2 regions of the Bacillus sp. L381 genome follow, and region 1 is predicted to be linked to the other one. Evidence: riboswitches for the same ligand, from Rfam matches in the RefSeq annotation. Region 1 holds a riboswitch; the other holds the start of a gene.

The links. Region 1 has a riboswitch for glycine ahead of gcvT (glycine cleavage system aminomethyltransferase GcvT). Riboswitches for the same ligand answer to the same signal wherever they lie in the genome.
Region 2: it holds a riboswitch for glycine, as region 1 does, so the genes downstream of both, QRX25_RS19270 (amino acid permease) here and gcvT (glycine cleavage system aminomethyltransferase GcvT) in region 1, are expected to answer to the same signal.

What each region holds. Positions count from the first base shown of each region.
Region 1 is NZ_CP127224.1:2,344,705-2,355,780, forward strand. Features, by position in the region: gene QRX25_RS11865 (YqhR family membrane protein) at 1-68, opposite strand, end outside; gene QRX25_RS11870 (DUF1385 domain-containing protein) at 290-1,246, shown strand; gene QRX25_RS11875 (SA1362 family protein) at 1,283-1,678, shown strand; gene QRX25_RS11880 (patatin-like phospholipase family protein) at 1,675-2,550, opposite strand; gene mntR (transcriptional regulator MntR) at 2,663-3,091, opposite strand; gene lipM (octanoyltransferase LipM) at 3,191-4,027, opposite strand; gene QRX25_RS11895 (rhodanese-like domain-containing protein) at 4,221-4,604, shown strand; gene gcvPB (aminomethyl-transferring glycine dehydrogenase subunit GcvPB) at 4,652-6,127, opposite strand; gene gcvPA (aminomethyl-transferring glycine dehydrogenase subunit GcvPA) at 6,120-7,466, opposite strand; gene gcvT (glycine cleavage system aminomethyltransferase GcvT) at 7,481-8,581, opposite strand; glycine riboswitch at 8,760-8,860, opposite strand; gene QRX25_RS11915 (DEAD/DEAH box helicase) at 9,005-10,675, shown strand; gene QRX25_RS11920 (YqhG family protein) at 10,696-11,076, shown strand, end outside.
Region 2 is NZ_CP127224.1:3,761,736-3,772,811, reverse strand. Features, by position in the region: gene QRX25_RS19305 (xanthine dehydrogenase family protein molybdopterin-binding subunit) at 1-1,627, shown strand, start outside; gene QRX25_RS19300 (FAD binding domain-containing protein) at 1,614-2,456, shown strand; gene QRX25_RS19295 ((2Fe-2S)-binding protein) at 2,449-2,913, shown strand; gene fbp (fructose-1,6-bisphosphatase) at 2,982-4,907, opposite strand; gene QRX25_RS19285 (DUF8821 family protein) at 5,449-5,913, opposite strand; gene QRX25_RS19280 (GyrI-like domain-containing protein) at 5,935-6,420, opposite strand; gene QRX25_RS19275 (helix-turn-helix transcriptional regulator) at 6,530-7,492, shown strand; glycine riboswitch at 7,685-7,765, shown strand; gene QRX25_RS19270 (amino acid permease) at 7,910-9,262, shown strand; gene QRX25_RS19265 (L-dopachrome tautomerase-related protein) at 9,389-10,627, shown strand; gene ahpF (alkyl hydroperoxide reductase subunit F) at 10,677-11,076, opposite strand, start outside.

The sequences.
Region 1 (11,076 bases):
GATACAGGCTGCTGATCATCATCCTGCTTCTTTTTTTCTTCCTGTTCTGAATGTTTTTCGCTGGTCATCATGGCACCTCCAGTCATAGAATGCCCCAAAATTGAAAAGTCATAAAAAGTTCCGCCATATTTTCAATCAATGAGTAAAATCTTAGGAAACAGGGTATACTGCTTGTAGAAAAAGCATTGATTTTCCGGCTGTCTAACTAGAGGTTTACCGCTGTTTCCTGTACAATAGAGTGAAAGGAAATGGTTAGTAAATCCTAAGAAAACAGGCAGGTTGATAAACAATGTCCACACAAAAAACGCCGCCCGCATACGGCGGTCAGGCTGTCGTTGAAGGGGTAATGTTCGGCGGCAGAAAAAATTATGTTACCGCCATCCGCAGGAATGACGGAAGCATTGATTTTTTTAAGCTTCCGAGAGTGCCGAATTCCAAGCTTTCGGCTTTAAAGAAGATTCCTTTTTTGCGGGGAATCATCGCAATTATTGAGGCAAGCGCAAACGGCACAAAACACTTAAATTTTTCCAGCGAACGTTACGGGCTTGATCCTCAAGATGACGCCAAGCTGGAACAGGAAGATAAGAAAGGTTCGGGCTTATCGATGTTTTTCAGCCTGGCGGTAATCGGCGTTCTATCGTTTTTGTTCAGCAAATTCGTTTTTACGCTCGTCCCGGTCTTTTTAGCGGAGCTTGTAAGGCCCGTTTTTTCCTCAGACGCCGCGCAGATCGGAATAGAAAGCGTGTTTAAGCTTATCCTGCTTCTCGGCTACATTTATTTCTTATCAATGACGCCGTTAATTAAAAGAGTGTTTCAATATCATGGAGCCGAACATAAGGTCATAAACTGTTATGAACAGAATTTGCCAATTACAATAAAAAATGTTCAGAAACAGTCACGGCTTCATTACCGTTGCGGTTCAAGCTTTATCTTATTTACGATCATTGTCGGCATGTTCGTCTATTTACTCGTTCCGACAGATCCGCTTTGGGTGCGGATTTTAGACAGGATTGCGCTTATACCCGTCGTCCTCGGCATCTCCTTTGAAGTGCTTCAGCTGACGAACAGGGTGCGAAATATCCCCGTTTTGAAGGTGCTCGGTTATCCCGGCCTGTGGCTGCAGCTTTTAACGACAAAGGAACCGGAAGATGACCAGGTCGAGGTTGCCATAGAAAGCTTTAGCGAGCTTCTCAGACTGGAAGACATTTCAGAACAGAGCGAAAAGCCGTCTGACAACGTAATCTGAACCGTTACCTGTTATTATTTTCGGAGGTGGGCAGTTATGAATCATCGTGTACAACCTTTTTTTGCTGTATTAATAGCGCTTGGTGCATTTGGTTTCATTTATGCGGCGGTAACAAACCCCGGGCAGATGATCTCAAGAGCGATTACCGTCATTATCGCAGGCGTCATCATTTATTTTATCGTGAGATCGGTTCTGAACCGCCGCGCCGGCCGTGACGGAACCGCTTTCAAAAAAGCGGCCAAACAATCGCGGCTCCGAATGAAGGAGCAAAAAGCGAAGCATCGCGCCGCTCACAGAGGACGGGTCAGCCATTTGCGGAGCGTGCCGAGCAGCAGCAGACCGAAGCCGATGATTCTTAAGAAAAAAAGCCAGACCCAGCTTACCGTCATAGAAGGTAAAAAGAATAAAAAGAAAAACAGAGCGCTTTTTTAATAGCTCCATTGCTTCAAAAATTGCTCTGTTCTGCTTTTTCCTAGCTCAATGAGAGCTAGTTTTTTTTGCGGTGTGAGATGAAACTCCGTCGCCATCACATTTTCCACCGGAATAAAAATAATATTCTGTTCGTACTTCGTCGCGATATGCCTGGCATCATGAGCGTCTTTCATCGTTTCAAACAAAGCGCCGAACAGCTCAAAAGCGTTGCGGATTGAGTTTTTCGGGCGCTCTTTTTCGTGAGGCGAAAGCGAAATTCCGATGACCGGCCGCTTGCGCTCTTTTGAAAACAGCCAAATCGGGAAATTGCTTAGCACCCCGCCGTCAACGACCGTTGAGGTGCCTTTTTCGGTCTTCAGTTTAATCGGCTCAAAAAAATAAGGGATGCTGCAGCTCATTCTGACAGCTCTGGCAACCGGGAACATCTCCGGATTTAATCCGTAGCGGGGAAGGTCGTCAGGAAGCACGATCATCGTTCCGTTCGTCAAATCTGAAGCGATCAGACGGAGCGATCCTTTTTTCATATCGCCGAACGCGATGATGCCCTTTGCTTTTAATTTATCCGCAATCCATTTTTCCAGCGTATCGCCTTTGTATAATCCGAGGCGCCAATATATCGACACCCACTGCAGGATATTCAGCGGGAGGAAGGAGTACCTCTGATCAAGCAATTGTCTTCCGTCCACCTCATCTATGATGGAATGAACCTCTCTGCTCGTGTAGCCCGCAGCGATAAATGCGGCAATAATCGCGCCGGCGCTTGTTCCGGCGAGTCTTTCAAAACAATAGCCCTTTTCTTCAAGCGCTTCATACGCGCCGGCAAGCGCCACCCCTTTTATCCCCCCGCCCGAAAATACGCCGTCAATCTGCATACGCGCCCTCTCCCTTCCATCCAAGGTGTATTATTATTTTAAGAAACGGCTTGGTGAAATAGACCAAAGAATGAAGACATTAAAAAAAGGGCGCCCTATTTCGGGCTGCCCTTTATTCACCGGGATTTTCGGTTTTTTTCTGTACGGATTTCAATTCTTTTTTCCGGATTTCGTCATCTTCAAAATACTGAACGAGATCGCCGATGCGGTCAATGCTGTTCCAGCTCAGATGATGTTCGATTCCTTCTACATCATTGTAAATCTTCTCTTCATCAACACCAATGATTCTTAAAAACTGCTCAAGCAATTCGTGTCTGTATACGAGGCGTTTGCCGATCTTTTTGCCTTTTGACGTCAATACGAGCCCGCGATATTTTTCATAAATCAAGTACTCGTCTTTATCTAGTTTTTGAACCATTTTCGTTACAGAGGAGGGATGGACTGCCAAAGCTTCCGCGATATCAGAAACCCGCGCATATCCTTTTTCTTCTATCAGCATATAAATCTGTTCAATATAATCTTCCATACTTGGTGTTGTCATCGTACCCCTCCCAAAAAGCACCTTAACTTTATAAACCATTACAAGTTTACACTAACGGTCATGAAAAAACAAGGATGCTTCCGGTCTGTCAAGCCTTAATCAGCGCTTATAATTCCATTCGTCAGACGCGTATTTCGTCTCGGCCAGCTCATTGACAAACGCAAGCTCTTCAGGCGTGAGTGTGTAAGGCTCAAGATGAATGTTCAGGCCTTCCTCAAAACCGGCTTTAAAAGCGACTCTGGCTTCATCCATCGTTACCGGTTTTTGCGCTAAAGCGTTGATGGCTACCGCTTTGTTTTTGAAATTCCGCTGCATGCGCTCACGGACTCTGTCGCTCGGATATAAAAACAGATCAAACAGCTTATCCTCATCAATGTCAAGCAGGATGGAGCCGTGCTGAAGAATAACGCCTTTTTGACGTGTCTGCGCGCTTCCCGCCACTTTCCGCCCTTCGACGACCAGCTCATACCACGAAGGCGCATCAAAGCAGACGGACGAGCGCGGATTTTTCAGGCTTTCTTTTTCCTTTTCCGTACGCGGAATCGCAAAGTAGGCATCAAGCCCAAGGTTTCTGAATCCCTGCAGAATGCCTTCTGAAATCACCCGGTACGCCTCTGTCACCGTGGCCGGCATTTCCGGATGATCCTCTGAAACGATTACGCTGTATGTCAATTCTTTATCATGAAGAACACCCCGTCCGCCTGTCGGTCTTCTGACAAACCCGAGGCCGTGTTTATGTACTGCGTCAAAGTTAATTTCCTTCTTAATATTTTGAAAATACCCGACAGACAGCGTTGCCGGATTCCAGCCGTAAAAACGGATCACCGGAGGAATTTTTTTTTGGCTGTGCCAATATAAAAGCGCTTCATCCAGCGCCATGTTAAATGCCGGGCTTTCATTCCCTGAGTCAATAAACCGCCATGTTTCTTTTTCCATACACTGAACCCTTCTTTATCGTTTTAATAAAATCAGTTTAACAAACTGACGTGAAAATGAAAAATATTTCGTTTCATTAAGGATGACAATCGCTTCATGCTTTACTATAATAGTATTTGTCCCAAAACGTCCGGTAAGCCTTGTTTTCACAAGCAGGGTTTTTGATTTTATAAGCTAAAGGAGTAGAATCGCATTGTCTAATATGATTGCTTTAATTATTGTTGCGGCGTTTATCGTTTATATGATCGTGTCGTATTTTTACCAGCAGCGTTTAATGAAAACACTTACGGAAGAGGAATTCCGCGCGGGCTACAGAAAAGCGCAGCTGATTGACGTCCGTGAGCCGAATGAATTTGAAGGCGGCCATATTCTCGGCGCGCGCAACATTCCGCTGTCACAGCTGAAACAGCGCAAAAGCGAAATCCGTCCTGATAAACCCGTTTACCTGTACTGCCAAAACAATGTCCGCAGCGGACGCGCGGCACAGACGCTCCGCAAACACGGCTGCAAGGATATTTACAACCTGAAAGGCGGATTTAAAAAATGGGGCGGAAAAATTAAAGCAAAGAACCAATAATAAAAAAGAGCTGTCCGTTTTATACGGAAGCTCTTTTTTTACACCCGTCAGCGGCTGCCGGCAGATGTATGTTCGTATTTTAAAACCGGCTTTCTTGCGGCCTTGGTTTCATCCATTCTTTTGACAACCGTGGTATGCGGCGCCTCCTGAACGGTTTCAGGTGATTCCTCCGCTTCCCGCGCAATTTGAATCATGGCATCTATAAAGGCATCAAGCGTTTCCTTCGATTCCGTTTCCGTCGGTTCGATCATGATGCTTTCTTCCACATTGAGAGGGAAATACACAGTCGGCGGATGATAGCCGAAATCTAAAAGCCGTTTGGCAATATCAAGCGTTCTTACGCCGAGCTTTTTCTGTCTTCTTCCCGATAACACAAATTCATGCTTGCAATGACGGTCATACGGCAGATCATAATAAGGCGCGAGTCTTCTCATCATATAATTTGCATTTAAAACCGCATTTTCGGTCACAGCTTTTAAGCCGTCAGGCCCCATGGAGCGGATATACGTGTAGGCTCTGACGTTAATGCCGAAGTTTCCGTAATAAGGCTTTACGCGCCCGATCGATTGCGGACGGTCATAGTCAAAAGTCAAACGGCCCTCTTTTTTCGTGAGGACGGGTTTCGGCAGGTACGGAATGAATTCTTTCTTTACTCCGACCGGGCCTGAGCCTGGTCCTCCTCCGCCGTGCGGCCCGGTAAATGTTTTATGCAGATTAAGATGAACGACGTCAAATCCCATATCTCCCGGTCTTGCTTTACTTAAAACGGCGTTTAAATTCGCTCCGTCATAATAAAGCTTTCCGCCGGCCTGATGGACGATATCAGCCATTTCTGTAATGTTTTCCTCAAATAAGCCGAGGGTGTTCGGATTCGTCAGCATCAGCGCCGCTGTTTCTTCATTTACCGCTCTTTTCAAATCTTCAATGTCAACCAGCCCGTGTTCATTTGACTTGACGGTAATCGTTTCAAATCCGGCGACCGTGGCGGATGCCGGATTCGTCCCATGGGCTGAATCGGGAACAATCACCTTCGTCCGTCCGAAGTCTCCCCGCGCTTCATGATAAGCGCGGATCATCATCAGGCCTGTCCATTCGCCGTGAGCGCCCGCCGCAGGCTGCAGCGTCACCTCGTCCATACCCGTAATTTCCTCCAAGTGTCCGCTTAAATCGTATAAAAGCTCAAGCGCTCCCTGAACCGTGTCCTCGTCCTGAAGCGGGTGAATAGCAGAGAAGCCTGGGAACCGGGCAATCTTTTCATTTAATTTCGGATTGTATTTCATCGTACAGGAGCCGAGCGGATAAAAACCTGAATCAACCCCGTGGTTTCTCTTTGAAAGTGCGGTATAATGCCGCATAATATCAAGCTCTGATACTTCCGGAAGCTTTGCGTCTTCATTGCGGATATAATCACCCGGAAGAAGGCTTTCAAGCTCCGTTTCCGGTACATCAAGCTCCGGAAGGCTGTAACCGACACGCCCTTCGCGGGACATTTCAAAAATAAGCGCCTGATCTTGATTATTCATGTTGATCCCCCAATCCCGCAATAAGCGAATCGATCTCTTCTTTTGTTCTCAGCTCTGTGACGGCAATGAGCATATGCTGCTTCAGTTCCGGATACGCCAGGCCTAAATCATATCCGCCGATTATGCCTTGTTGTAAGAGCCTGCGGTTTGCTTCTTTGACAGGCTCATTCAGCCTGACTGCAAACTCATTAAACATCGGGCCGTCAAACGCTATGTGCAAGCCGGCTTTTTCCGCTTGGCGTCTCGCGTAATCAGCTTTCAGTATATTTTGGCGGGCTATGTCTTTGACGCCATTTTTTCCGAGCGCCGTCATCGCAACTGAGGCCGCTAAAGCGTTCAGCGCCTGGTTTGAGCAAATGTTGGAGGTGGCTTTGTCTCTTCTGATATGCTGCTCGCGCGCCTGAAGGGTGAGAACAAACCCTCTTCGCCCGTTTTCATCCTCCGTTTGGCCGACAAGACGGCCCGGCACCTTCCTCATCAGTTTTTTCGTTACTGCAAAATAGCCGCAGTGCGGGCCGCCGAACGCCGCAGGTATACCGAAAGGCTGCGCGTCCCCGACGACGATATCAGCTCCGTATGCCCCAGGCGGTGTCAAAATACCGAGTGCGAGCGGATTTGAAGAAACAATCAGCTGGCTGTTTCCTTTATGTGCAAGCGGCTCAATGTCCTTTAACGGCTCAATTTGTCCGAAGAAGTTCGGATACTGGACGATCACGGCGGCCGTTTCATCACAAACTGCATGCTCTAATGCTTCAAGGTCTGTGACGCCGTTTTTCGCGGGCACCTCTACAACCTCAATATATTGGCCTTTTGCGTATGTTTTCAGGACATCCCGTGATTCCGGATGAACGGCCGCGGAAATGACGATTTTTTTCTTTTTCGTATGGCCCGACGCAAGCATCGCCGCTTCCGCCAACGCCGTTCCCCCGTCGTACATGGAGGAGTTTGCGATATCCATCCCCGTTAATTCACAGATCATCGTTTGAAATTCAAAAATCGCCTGCAGCTCTCCTTGTGAAATTTCAGGCTGGTAAGGCGTATATGCCGTGTAAAACTCTGACCGGGAAATCACATGGTCGACGATAACCGGCTGATAGTGATCGTACACACCTGCGCCCAGAAAAGATGCATATGTAACAGCGTCCTTATTTTTCGCTGCAAGCTTTGTCAGCTCTCTCGTCAGCTCTGTTTCTGATTTTGCTTTTTTAATTTGGTAGTCTTTCTGAAACCTCACATCTTCCGGGATATCGGCAAACAGTTCATCAATTGTTTCTGCGCCGATGGCTTTCAGCATTTCTTTTTTATCCTGTTCTGTCGCGGGCAAATATCGATGCTTCATATGACTCTCCTTTTTCAGCTCTGTTTTGGACGTTTATAAAACGGTGTGCGGACAATCTTCGCTTTTACCGTTTTTTTGCGGATTTCCACTTCTACTTCCGTTCCGATTTCACTGAATTCCGTTTTGATTAAGGCAAGGCCGATATTTTTCTTTAAAGTCGGAGATTGTGTGCCTGTCGTGACTTCACCGATTGCAACACCGTCTTTTTTCACGGCGTATCCGTGTCTCGGAATCCCTTTTTCAATCATCTCAAGCCCGACCAGCTTACGCGGAGCTCCTTTTTCTTTCTGTTCACTCAATACAGACTTCCCGAAAAAATCGGAATCTTTCTTGTGCTTTACGGCAAATCCGATTCCGGCTTCGATCGGCGTAATGTCTTTCGTCAATTCCTGACCGTATAAAGCAAGCTTTGCTTCAAATCTCAGCGTATCACGGGCGCCGAGACCGCACGGAACGAGTCCTTCATTCTCTCCCGCTGCAAGAATCTCCTTAAAAAGATGAACCGCGTCTTCGTTGCGGCAATAAAGCTCAAACCCGTCTTCACCGGTATATCCCGTTCTTGAAAGCAGGACTTGGCGTCCGGCAACGTCCGCTCCATCAATAAACGTAAACGGCTTTAAGGAAGCCAAATCACATTCAGTCAGCTTCGAAAGAACCGCCTGAGCATTCGGCCCTTGAACGGCAAGCAGTGAAATCTCGTCAGACTGATTCGTTAATGTGACGTCCCCTTTTGCATGTTCCTTCAGCCAAGCGATGTCTTTTTCAATATTAGACGCATTGATCACGAGCAGATAGCAGGTTTCGCTTTTCTGATAAATCAGCAAGTCATCGACCGTGCCTCCGTCGGGATAACACATGGCGGTATAGAGCGCGCTTTTCGGCTTTAAGTCGGCAACGTCATTTGTCATCATTTTTTGCAGAAAAGACAGGGCGTCTTGACCGGATACTTCGACTTCTCCCATATGGGACACATCAAACAGGCCCGCTTTTGTGCGGACGGCTTCATGCTCCTCTTTAATAGAAGAAAATTGAACAGGCAGCTCCCATCCTCCAAAATCAATCGTTTTTCCGCCGTATTCTTTATATACGTCATAAAGCGGTGTTCGTTTCAGCATCATCTTCCCCCTTCAGTCATTGGCGCATTGTAAAGACATATAAAAAAGGACAGAGAAACACCTCATGAAAATGAAGGTTTCTCTGTCCCGGCACCTGAAAGTTTACTTTATGAAAACTTCATAAAGACGTCCCCTTTGGTGGTCTGCCTTTTCTGCTCGCAGACACTCTCCAGAGTTGCGTCGAGCAAGAGTTCTTTTGCCTGAGAGATTCACTCCGCAGTTTGCTCCTTCGGCGCCCGGATGCACATCTTTCTTCCGAGTCTCTCCCCTTACTGTCATTCGCTCATATTTACCAATTGTTATGGACATACTAAAGCAATATCTTGGGTGAAATCATTACTTATATCCTACCACCCTCACTTACGTCCGGCAACAAAAATTATGATAAATCAGTTTTTTAAAAGAAAGGCGGTTTTGTTACATATGACAGCAGAGATCATATTTGATGCAAACTGGCCGGGAGAGTTTTCTGAGCGGCTGAAAACGGACGGTCCCTGGTCAAATTGGGAGTTGTACAAACTGTCGGCTGAAGTCCAGCAGACTCTCGCCATTCCTGAATTTGAAGGGTTGAGGGCTCCTTTATACCTGCCCGATTTCACTCCGCTTCCCCATCAGCTTGAAGTTGCCCAGAAAGTCGTTGAAAAAATGAACGGCAAGGCGATTTTGGCTGATGAAGTGGGGCTCGGAAAAACGGTGGAAGCGGGCCTGATTTTAAAAGAATACATGATTCGCGGGCTGGCCAAAAAAATTCTGATTCTTGTGCCGGCATCACTCGTTTCCCAATGGGTGAAAGAGCTTCAGGAGAAGTTTTTAATACCGGCTGTTGAACAGAAGAAAAGCTATGTGTGGGAGCAGTGCGATATTGTCGTTTCTTCTATTGATACGGCCAAACGCTCACCTCACAAGGAGATTGTGCTTTCTATTCCGTATGATCTCGTCATTATTGACGAGGCGCACAAGCTCAAAAACAGCAAAACGAAAAATTATGAATTTGCGAGAAGTCTTGTGAAGAAATACTGCCTGCTTCTGACGGCAACCCCGATCCAAAACCGGATCGAAGAAATTTTTAATTTGGTGTCACTGTTAAAGCCCGGCCACTTAGGAAATGAAAGCGGGTTTCAAGAAACGTTCAATCAAAAGGACGGAATTGACGCTCATGAGCATTTGAAAGAGCTCGTCAATAAGGTAATGATCCGCAACACACGGAGCGACACAGGGCTTACATGGACGAAGCGCCACGTCGAAACAGTGCCGATCACCTTTTCACCGACGGAACAGGCGCTTTACGATGACATTGCCGCACTGAAAAACGGCACGGAAAAGCCGACAAGCGCATTTTCCATTATGACGCTGCAAAGAGAGTGCTGTTCAAGCAGGGAAGCCGTGTATATGACACTTAAAAAAATGCTTGATCAAAAGGAGCAAAAAGCGCCCGCATTCGATGAACAGACGATTGCGAATTTAATGGACCGCATCAATCAAGTCACGCAAAATTCAAAAGCGATCCAAGTTGTTGACTTGATCCAAAAGATTAATGACAAGGTCATTATTTTTACTGAGTACCGGGCGACACAGATTTACCTGCAATGGTTTCTTCAGCAGAACGGCATAAGCTCTGTTCCGTTCAGAGGCGGATTTAAGCGCGGAAAAAAAGACTGGATGAAGGATCTCTTCCGGGGGAAAGTGCAAGTGCTGATCGCTACGGAAGCCGGCGGCGAAGGGATCAACCTGCAATTCTGTAATCATATTATCAACTATGATCTCCCGTGGAATCCGATGCGGCTTGAACAAAGAATCGGAAGGATACACAGACTCGGTCAGGAAAGAGATGTCCACATTTACAACATGGCGACAAAACATACGGTAGAAGAGCATATCTTAAAACTTCTGTATGACAAAATTCATTTATTCGAAAATGTCGTCGGAGAATTAGATGACATTTTAACAAAAATCAAAGTGAACAATTTTGAAGACCATTTACATGATATTTTATGCCACTCGCTGACAGAGGAAGAAATGCGAATCAAAATGGACAATCTTACCTCTTTTCTATCGTACGGTACGGAAAAGCAAGCCAGAAAAAAAGGCTCTTAATCTAAAGGAGGAAGCGCGACATGAGACAGCAGGAGGTTCACCAATTTTTACTGCGCTTTTTTGAAGCGAACCACTGCCCGATTACTGAACACGGGCCGGGTTTTATGACGGTTCAATTGACGGTTGAGATGGACAAACAAATTATGAACCGGCCGTTTTATTGGCATTGGCGTGAAAAAACGGGCGGAGAACCGAATCCGATGAAGATCACTTTCATCACTGATAAAGAAACGGCTCCGGATGATATGGACGGCGAATTTATTTACTTCGGAGCCCCGCGGCTCTTTCAAATCTTTCAAGCAGTTAAACAAAATGGGAGATTTACAAGAATATATGAGAAAATTGTATCAGCCGGAGCCAGAGTCCCGCTTCAGCCCTGGCTTGGATTAAATGTAGTGATT
Region 2 (11,076 bases), 1.4 Mb from region 1:
GGTAATCGTCAAAACGCCTTTAGTTGGAGGGGCGTACGGGGGAAAAGCAGCCGTTCAGTTAGAGGTGATTGCCTATTTGGCATCAAAAGCGGTTGGAGGCCGGCCCGTCAAATTGTTTAATACGAGAGAAGAGGATATGATCACATCCCCCGTTCATATAGGGTTGGATGCCATTGTTAAATTAGGGGCAACAAAGGATGGAATCTTAAAGGCGGCAGACATTCAGTTTTTATTTGATGGCGGAGCGTACTCTGATAAAGGAGTGGACATCAGCCGGGCTGCAGTGGTTGATTGTACGGGTCCGTACGCTATCGACCATATACGGTGTGATTCATATTGTATGTATACGAATCATCCGTATCCCAGTGCATATAGAGGCTACAGTCATGCTGAAGTTTTATTTGCCTTTGAGCGGACGATGGATGTATTGGCAGAAAAGCTGAATATGGATCCGTTGGAACTCCGCTATAAAAATGCCATTCGTCCCGGTGATACGACCCCTACTCAAGTTCTTCTCAATTCAAGCACGGTCGGAAATGTACCAAAATGTATTGAAAGATTGAAGGAATTAATGAATTGGGATGAGGGACAGAGAATTGAAATCGGTGATCGGAAGATACGGGCAAAGGGGATCAGCTGTATTTGGAAAACGTCAACATTTGATACAAATGCAACTTCAGGGGTTATTTTAACCTTTAATCCTGACGGAAGCATTAATTTGATGTCAGGGGTCGTGGAAATTGGAACAGGTACAAAAACAGTGTTAGCCCAAATCTTAGCGGAACGAATGAAAATGGATATAAGTAAAATTCACGTAAAAATGCTTATAGATACACAAACAACACCTGAGCACTGGAAAACTGTAGGCAGCAGAGGGACTTTAATGGGAGGAAGAGCTGTACTGAATGCAGCGGAGGAAGCCATTCGAAAGCTTAAGGACGTGGCATCATGTGTTTTAAGAGTTCCTGTCGAGGAATTGGAAGTGGCCGACGGAAAGGTTTATTTTATAGATCATCCTTCTGTACATGTTGAAATAAAAGACATTGCTTACGGATATACGTTTCCAAATGGAAATACCATCGGCGGGCAAATCATTGCGAGCGGCAATTACACATTAACCCGAATGACGCATTTAGACCCGGAAACAGGAAAAGGAAAGCCGGGACCCGAGTGGGCTGTAGGTGCTCAGGGAATTGAAGTTGAGCTGGATAAACGGGATTATACGTATCGAATTACAAAAGCTTATTCTGTTGTGGATATAGGAACTGTATTGAATAAAAAAGCTGCATTGGGTCAAGTGATGGGGGGGATGAGTATGGGAATCGCATTTGGAGGAAGAGAAACCTTTGTTTTTGATCCATATGGAAGAGTATTAAATCCTCAACTTAGAACATACAGACCCCTTCACTATGGAGAGCAGCCTGAATATATCATTGAATTTGTTGAAACCCCGCATGTTATTGCGCCTTATGGAGCGCGCGGCGGCGGGGAACATGGACTGTTGGGGATGCCGGCAGCATTAGGAAATTGCCTTTCTGCCGCATTAGGTGTCCAATTGAATCAGCTTCCTCTTATTCCTGAACGATTATGGAGGACACAAGAGGGGTGGAAAGATGATACCGTTTGATTTTGAATATTTTAAACCGAAGACAATTCAAGAAACAATCAATCTATTTCACTCCCTTGCGGCCCAAAAGAAAACACCGTTGTATTATTCCGGCGGTACAGAAATTATAACGTTAGGAAGGCTGAATCTCATCTATACGGATGCAGTGATAGATATAAACGCACTTCCGGGATTTCATACCATTGGTTTTTATGAAAATAATCTAGTGATCGGAGCGGGTGTGTCATTAACGAAAGTGGAGGAAGAAAATCCATTCCCGTTATTAAGTAAAACAGTAAGTGAAATTGCGGATCGGACGACTCGAAATAAAATCAGCCTGGGCGGAAATATTTGCGGGGGCATCTATTACCGTGAGGCAGTCTTGCCGTTGTTAATTTCCGATAGTGTGGCAGGGGTTGCAGGGAGAATAGGGCTTCATTATCATCCTATAAATAAAATATTTAACAGGGAAATACAGCTGCAAAAAGGAGATTTTTTATTTCATATCGTTATAGACCGGACGTATACAGACTTGCCATTTGTCAGTATAAAAAGAAGACAGCAGTGGAATGTCGGATATCCATTGGTGACAGTTTGTGCACTGAAAAAAGATGAAAAGATTAGAATGGCCTTTAGCGGCGTATGTCCATTTCCTTTTCGTTCTGTTGAAATGGAGGCTATGTTTAACGATAAAAGCTGCTCATTAGAAGATAGGGTACGCAGGTCTTTACAGTATCTTCCGAAACCTATTCTTGATGACGCAGAAGGCTCAAGTGACTATCGAATATTTGTTTTACAGCATACAATCTTAGATGCCTTACATGAATTAGAAGGAGGTCCACATGTCTGATCCTATTACATTGAAAGTAAATGGCCAGGAAAGACAGATTACTGTCAGACCGGCCGATACTTTGTTATATGCCCTTCGTCTTCGTCTTGGATTAACTGGTTCAAAGCCGGGCTGTTTAAATGGTGATTGCGGCGCCTGTACGGTATTAATGGATGGGATACCGATGAAATCTTGTTTAATGCTTGCGGCAGAAGGTGAAGGAAGGGAAATTACGACAATTGAAGGACTCATCAATACGCCGATTCAAAAGGCCTTTGTTGAAAAATTTGCGTTTCAATGCGGTTATTGTACGCCGGGTTTTCTAATGAATTGTCATGCTTTAGTGAATACTGAGCCAAATGCAAGTGATGAAACGATAAAAAATTGGCTGGAGTCCAATATTTGCAGATGTACTGGTTATAAGGAGATTGAAGAAGCGGTTAAATCTGTTTTAAATAAAGTGGAAGGGACTCGTTAGCCGGTATGACTGTTACGGAAAAGCGTAAAAAAGAGCCCAGAGAATCACCTCTGGACCCTGAAAATTTCTCACTTCATATACCGATACTCCCGCAGTTTCTCCAAAATAGCCACTTCCTTCAGCAGCTCCTCGCCAACATTCGTTTCTTTTACTTTCTTCCGCTCCAGCTCTTTGTCGACTAAGCGTTTCACTGTTAAGACGTCGGTTCCGGTGCTCAGTACTTCGGCCTTTGAGTTAAAGTGTTTATGAGCGACGAGCTGCATGCCGTAAGAGTTGTACAAGAGCGTGTAGCCGGCGATGCCTGTTGTGGATTGGTAGGCTTTAGAGAAGCCTCCGTCGATGACGATCATTTTTCCGTTTGCCTTGATCGGATCTTCGCCTTCGATTTCTTTTACCGGTGTATGGCCGTTGATGATATGGCCGTGATCCGGGTTGAGACCGAACTCTTTCAGGATGTTTCGGCAGGCTGCCTCGTCTTCGCGCAAATAGTAATACGGGTTTTTCTTTTCTTTATGCGTTTCTTTCTCTTTAATGAAATACCGCTCAAAGGTCGTCATGGCGCGTTTTCCGAAGAGGGAGGAGTATTCGCCTGTCCATAAATACCAGACCATGTCTGTCGCCAGATCATCGGTTTCTTCCGGGTGGGCGAAGGCATTCCGTAAGAACCGTTCAAATACATCGAGCAGCTCACGGCCCGCATAGGCTTTATCCTCAATCATCATCGTTTCCATGCTGCCGTTTTCGTCGACAGGAATACAGCCGTGAATCAATAGGTTGCCGTTGTATTTTAAGTAAAGGCTGCCTTTTTTCATCATAAAGTTCATATGGCGGCCCAGCTTTTCGGAATGCTGAACAGAGAACAGCAGCTTGTCCATGACTTCCGCTTCTTCCTCTAATAGCTCATCCGGCTGTTTTGGATTAACCGTCGCAAAGCAGGTGTTTTCCAGTTGATATGTTTTTCCGTTTAGCGTGATTTCATTTCGGTCATAATCAATCTTTTCCAGTAACAGCCGTTCCTCCATATTAAAGTTTGGCCGTCTCTTGATAATCGGGCTCTCAAGCTTGAATTGGATCATCGCGATCGCCTGATGAATTTTTGTGATTTGCTTAATTTCATCTTCCGGTCTGTTTTCATCCGCTTTCGGGCGGAAAGACGGGTTATCATCATAATATTTTTCGGCCAGGTTCAAGAGCGGTCTCAGGTTGATGCCGTAGACGTCTTCAATAATATCCAGGTTGTCATAGCGGGCACAGATGCGGATAATATTGGCCAGACATACTTTCGAGCCGGAATAGGCGCCTATCCAGAGAACATCATGATTCCCCCATTGAATATCCACTGAATGATAGTTGATCAGTTCTTCCATAATTTTATCAGGCTGGGGTCCGCGGTCGTAAATATCGCCGACAACATGCAGATGGTCGACCACCAATCGCTGCGTGCTGTATGCAAGACCGGTGATCAGCTTATCGGCTTGGCCGAGCGCAATGATCTGTTCTATGATTTCGGAATAATATTGTTCCTTGTTGGCGGCTTGTTCTGTTTTGTACAGCAGCTCTTCAGAAATATAAGCAAATTGGGCAGGCAGAGCCTTTCGCAATTTGGAGCGGGTGTATTTGGAAGAGCAATAAGAAACGAGCTTAATCATTCGATGAATCGTTTCTTCATACCAATCGTTTAATGCTTCTTTCGAATCAAAGTCATGTTTGATTAATTTGAGTTTGTCTTCCGGATAATAGACCAATGCTGCCAGTTCATCAATTTCTCTATCGTAAATGACACCGCTGAAAATATCGCGGATCTTCTCTTTTACTCTTCCTGAACCGTTCCGCAGCACGTGCTGAAATGCCTGATACTCCCCGTGCAAATCACTGACGAAATGCTCGGTTCCTTTCGGCAGGTTCAGTATCGCTTTCAGATTAATGATTTCTGTGACCACTTTTTCTTCACAATCGTATTTTTGTGCGAGCAGATCTAAATATTTCGTTTCCAATCTCGTCCATCCCCTTTTTATTTACGAGCATTTACATGATAAGGTGAATTTAAAAGTATGACATTATGAGTAAATCATTAGACCTTATATGATAGTACCGCATAACGCCTTTTTGAGACAATCAAAACGAGGGCAAGGGGCGCCGAGATGGCGGAGAGAAAGCTTAAGCAAACCGCGGAGAAGGTTTCTTTAACATGAATCGGGACACCGATTGCAGCTTAGGAAGCACCACGGCTTTGGTCATGGAATTGATTTTCTTCTATCACAGGATTGTCTCGTTTTCAGAAATGAGATGAATGAAACAGATAGTTTTCAAGGGCCTTGAAATGGCGGCGTTTGGATTGCTTTGAAGCAGATTCTGGAGAGACCGCGGAATTTCGCGGTGCCGAAGGGTTCACGATAGTATTTGGCGTGCTGATAATTTCAGCGCATGTTTATGCGAAAAAAATAACAGCACCTTCAAATTTGATGGAGAGGTGCTGTTTTGTAATTTGAATGCCTAGATGAACATTCGATGCATGAACAGTTGTTTTTGCTTACTTTAATATTCTCCTTTAATGACAAAAAACGAGCCCCGAATGGTTCCGGCTAATTTAGACTTTTGCCTGGCAAACTTAAACTTCCCTTCTAACTCCTTCGGCACTTCCATCCCCTCAGAAAGCTTAAAACCAACAGCACGCTTCTTAGGGTCATCAACCGTATACATGACGTTGACCTCAAGACCATCCTCATAAAAGACGTAGGCCATTTTGATATTTTCCACTTGGAAACGCGACGTTTCTAAAGGTTTGGCCGCAAACTCAATATCACGTTCTTCTTTCAAAATTCGGTTTACATACTCAAGGGTCTCTTGGCTTTCGCCGGCTGGTACCACCGTAAATTCATGCTTGTATTTGTTCATTAAGTAACGGGCTTCATTAGCACGTAAACCAGCAAGCGCTTCTGCCACAGGTGAAGACTCTAAACCAACAGCAGACACATTTTTAAAATCAACGATATATGACAATGCCATCTCTCCTTTTACTCTTTATTTCCTAACAACAGGAATCCACATTTCACCAAATACTAAGCCGTTTCGCTGCCCCATCTCAACCGTTGCATTCGGCCCGCCGACATAAGCAAAATTCTTTGCTTCCGGCAAGATCTGACCAAAGGCAATGCCGGTAAGCTTATTGCTCAATTCATCGGCCGTCTTCCCTTCCCCTTTCACAACCAGGTATTCCCCCTTAGGAAATTGGATGACTCTGGTTTCTCCTGTCACTGACGCCTCTTCCTCTGTCATCACGCCGGCATAATGCATCATCCTGTTGTTTACCGCTTCGTTCACGGCAAAAATATAGTCATTTGCGGCAATGGCTTTCAACGTGTCAAGCCTTCCATCTTGTTTGACGGCTTCCCAAAAGTCAGCCTTTTCCTTGTTTATGCCGGCATAGTCTGTGTAATCGCTTTTAAGCTCAGTTCCAATACCAAAAACGGTAAAGCCGTCTTTTTCTTCCAGAGCGTAATTTTCCATATTCAAAACCTTCCTCTTTTTAAAATAATCAAATGATTTGTCTTTTCAATTGATGCGTTTATAATAACCTTAAATCATGTCAAAAAATGATACTGTTTAGGAGGTCCCGATGAAAAAAGTTGAACGGATTAATATTATCATGCGGTATATCAACAACCGCGCCCACTTTACAATTTCTGAAATCATGCGGGAATTTCACATCTCTCGTTCGACAGCTATTAGAGATATCAGAGAAATTGAAGCCATGGGGATGCCGCTTGTTGCTGAAGTTGGAAGGAGCGGGGGTTATTTTGTCATGAACCACTCTGTCCTGCCCACTGTTCGCTTTACCGATAATGAGATTAAAGCTCTGTTTATTGCTTTTATGGCCACAAGAAATCAACAGCTCCCTTATCTAAAGAGCCGTCAATCTTTAGCTGAAAAATTACTGGGCCTTATCTCAGAAAGCCAGCAAGAGACCCTGGTCTTTTTAAATCAAATCTTGCTTTTTGAAGGGACAAACCCCCATAATCCCGACCTGCTTGAGCTTTCAGATCTCCCCCATCCCATGTTAGAAAAACTCATCCAGCTCCTTCTTTCGGATAGCTATTTATTGATTACCATCAAAGAAGAGAAGGTAATAAAGTCTTATCCAATCTGCCTCTTGCACCTTTATCATGAAAAAGGCCTTTGGCTGATTGAAGGCTTTGATGTAAAGGATGAGAAGAGGAGGATTTTTCCTGCGGACAATCTTACCAATGTCAAACCATACTCTGCGAAAAAAAGAATAAGCAAGAAAAAGATTTTAGAGAAACTAAGTAAGCAGGAAGAAGTAATCAACCTTGTCCTTGAACTTGGTCCAAAGGCGATTGCCCAATTCAAAAAATATCATCCTTTAAAAATGTCAATTTCCTATACGAATCCTTATCAATCCACAGCCATTCTAGAGACTTATATCAATGTTAGTAATCCCGAAGAATTGACCGAAATAACAAATTGGCTGCTTTTCCTGGGTAAGGATATCAAGGTCAGGGAAGTACCGAAAGAAGTCTTAGAAGGTTTACAAGAGAGATTAAGCTTATTCTGTCCATAAGCAGTGCCGGTTAAACCCCGGTATTTTTCGAAAAGGATTCCGTAATAGAGGTTGATTTGTGTGGAAATATTGTAAGTAAGACCATTGACAAACCACTAGACTCCTATTAAAATAAAAAGTTAGCTGATAGGTATTTTCTATCAGAAACTCAATACGTAGCAGGCTATGATTGCTGTGGGTCGCACTACAGCAGGAGCGGCTTCTGGAGAGACCGCGGATTTTCCGCGGCGCCGAAGGGTTCACAATCTCAGGCAAAAGGACAGAAGAGTACCGAATATGTATTTGTCATGCTGTTGATTGTCAGTGGCGCAAATATAATTTGATATTCTTATGACCATGAGATTGGAGGGCATCCAATCTCTTTTTTTATTGGCTTTATTTTCTCGTCGTTCATAAAAAAGTAAGGAGGAGTCAGATGTGGAACAGCGAGAGCTAAAGAGGGACTTATCGAATCGGCATGTGCAGCTTATCGCCATTGGCGGCACGATCGGCACCGGATTGTTTTTAGGGTCCGGTAAGGCGATTCAGCTGGCGGGTCCTTCTATCATCTTTGCGTATTTTATTGTAGGTATTGCGCTTTTTTTCGTTATGCGGGCGCTGGGAGAACTGCTGTTATCTAAAGCGGGGTACCAATCATTAACGGATATTGCCGAGGCGTATTTAGGGCCGCGGGCAGCATTTGTCACCGGCTGGACCTATTGGTTTTGCTGGATTATGACGGCTATGGCGGATGTGATCGCCGTCGGTGTGTATGTGAAATATTGGTTTGATATTCCGCAGTGGATTCCTGCACTGATCTGTTTGCTCATTTTATTGGGGCTTAATCTGTTAACGGTCAAGATTTTTGGAGAATTGGAGTTTTGGTTCGCTTTAATTAAGGTGATCACGATCCTCGCGTTAATCGTCATCGGGGTGATTCTGCTTGTGATTGGGTTCAAAACGCATACTGGAACGGTTTCAGCAGCGAATCTGTGGGCTCACGGCGGCTTGTTTCCAAATGGATTTTCAGGCTTTTTGCTTTCGTTCCAGATGGTAATCTTCGCCTATGTCGGTGTGGAATTAGTCGGTGTGTCGGCAGCGGAAACTTCAAATCCGAAAAAAAACATTCCGTCTGCGATCAATAAAATTCCTTTGCGGATTTTATTTTTCTACGTCGGGGCATTGATTATCCTCTTATGTATTAATCCTTGGACGCAGCTGAATGCGGCGGAAAGTCCTTTTGTGAAGACCTTCAGCTTAGTCGGCATTCCGCTGGCCGCGGGAATCATTAATTTCGTCGTATTAACGTCAGCCGCTTCTGCTTGTAACAGCGGAATGTTTTCAACAAGCCGGATTTTGTATAACTTAAGCAAAACGAAACAGGCGCCGGCAAGTTTCGAGAAGCTGAATAAAAATCATGTGCCGAGCCGCGCGTTATGGGTGTCGGTCATTGTCCTGTCAGCAGGGGCACTTTTAAGCAAATTGATTCCGGAAGAAGCGTTTGGCATCGTGACAACCATCAGCGCGATTTGTTTCATTTGGGTGTGGGGTGTGATTCTTGTCTGTCATATCAGATATAGGAAAACCCGGCCGGACTTACACGCGGCATCAACATTCAAAGCGCCGTTCGCGCCGTTTATCAATTACGTTGTTCTGGCGATGTTTGCGGTCATTCTGGTTATTATGCTGTTTGCGGATGCGACTCGCCCGGCTTTGCTGCTGACGCCGCTGTGGTTTATTGGATTATTTATTTTATATTGGATGAGAAAAAACAGGACAACAAGAACATGATGAGTCAAATCAAATCTCTTGAAAAGACGGTGTACTGGATGCAGTATGCCGTCTTTATTTTTAATTAACCGTTTCCTTTTATAGGCATATGTTTAATGTAGAGATGAGAACGAGAGGAATGGAGTCATGGAAAACAATTCGTACATGAATGGACAATCGCCATATCCCGCTTATGCTGAGCCCTATCTATTAAGACAATACGAGACACAGCCGGGCAGAAGAGGACACTATGAAATGATATTTCATTGGAACCATTTAGATTGGGATTTTCCGAATGATGAGATGAAAAAAGAATTTTACAAAAAGGAATATTGGAAAAAGTGTATGCCGGCCGGCATTAAAATGGATCGACAGGGGCATTATTATGTGTCGGTTCCCCGCTGGGCTCACGGTGTTCCGGCTACCTTGAACAAGATTGTGATAAAAGACGGGAAGCCGTTATTAGAGGCCTTTCCAAGCTGGGAGTGGAATCGGGCTGGAAACCCGGCTGTTCTTCAGTCCGTCTTGGGGTATGAGATTGATGAATACAATCGGATGTGGATTCTTGACCAAGGGAAAATTGCCTATGAAACGTCACCGGAGGGCTCACAGAAGCTTGTGATCATTGATTTAGACCGCAATCAGCTGATCGATTCAATTCAGATTCCGAATGAGATTGCCAATTACCGTACGTCTTTCTTAAATGATGTTGTCGTTGACAATAAAAATGGGTTTGCCTATATCACGGATTCGGGTAATGGCTGGCCGGACCATCCTCTTGATGGGGGAATCATTGTGTTTAATATAAGAACAAGGACTTTCCGGCGCGTGCTTGACCGGCACTTCAGCACACAGGACTTTCCGGGATTTCATTTTGAGATTGATACCCGGCCGGTGTTTACAAACAAGCCGATAAAGATTGGGGCGGATGGAATCGCACTGTCCGGAGAACGGACGGTTCTTTACTATTGTCAGGTCACGGGACGGAATTTATATGCGATTGATACATCTCTCCTGCAGGATTTTCAGACGCCTCTGGAAGTGATTTCGAGGTCCGTTCGGGCGGTGGGAAGCAAGGGCACGACGACTGATGGTATGCATGCTGATCATCAGGGAAATGTTTTTTACACCATGCTTGAGGGGAAAGGCATCGGCATTTACCAGCCTGAAGATAACAGCTTTCATCAGTTCGTCTCGGATGACAGAATGCTTTGGGTCGACGGGGTGGCTTTCGATCAAAAAGGGGCGATCATTTTTAACAGCAATCGGCTGCATCAAATGTTTGATGAGTCACGGCAGGATATTAACTGGTCCTATCCGTACAATTTGATCGTATGGAAAGCGTTTGTCGGTCATGATGTGAAGTCCTATTTATATGGACTGTAACATAAAAAAGCGCCATACTGCGGTTTCAGCAGCATAGCGCCTTTGGGAACTAGTTCCGGATCAAATAATCAAATGCGCCTAAAGCGGCGGTTGCACCTGATCCCATTGAGATAATGATTTGGTTGTACGGGCCGTCTGTGCAGTCCCCTGCGGCGAATAGGCCGGGAACGCTTGTCGCGCCGCTCTTGTCGACGATGATTTCGCCGATGCGGTTGCGTTCGACAGTTTCGTCTAACCATTCTGTGTTTGGCACGAGACCGATTTGGACGAATACACCTTGGAGTTCAACGTGTTTTTCTTCGCCTGTTTCACGGTCAATATATGTGATGCCGTTTACGTTTTGGTCGCCTGTGATTTCTTTTGTTTGTGCATTTTTGTGTACAGTCACGTTTGGCAGGCTGTAGAGACGTTTTTGCAGAACTTCGTCTGCTTTCAGTTCAGGCGCGAAC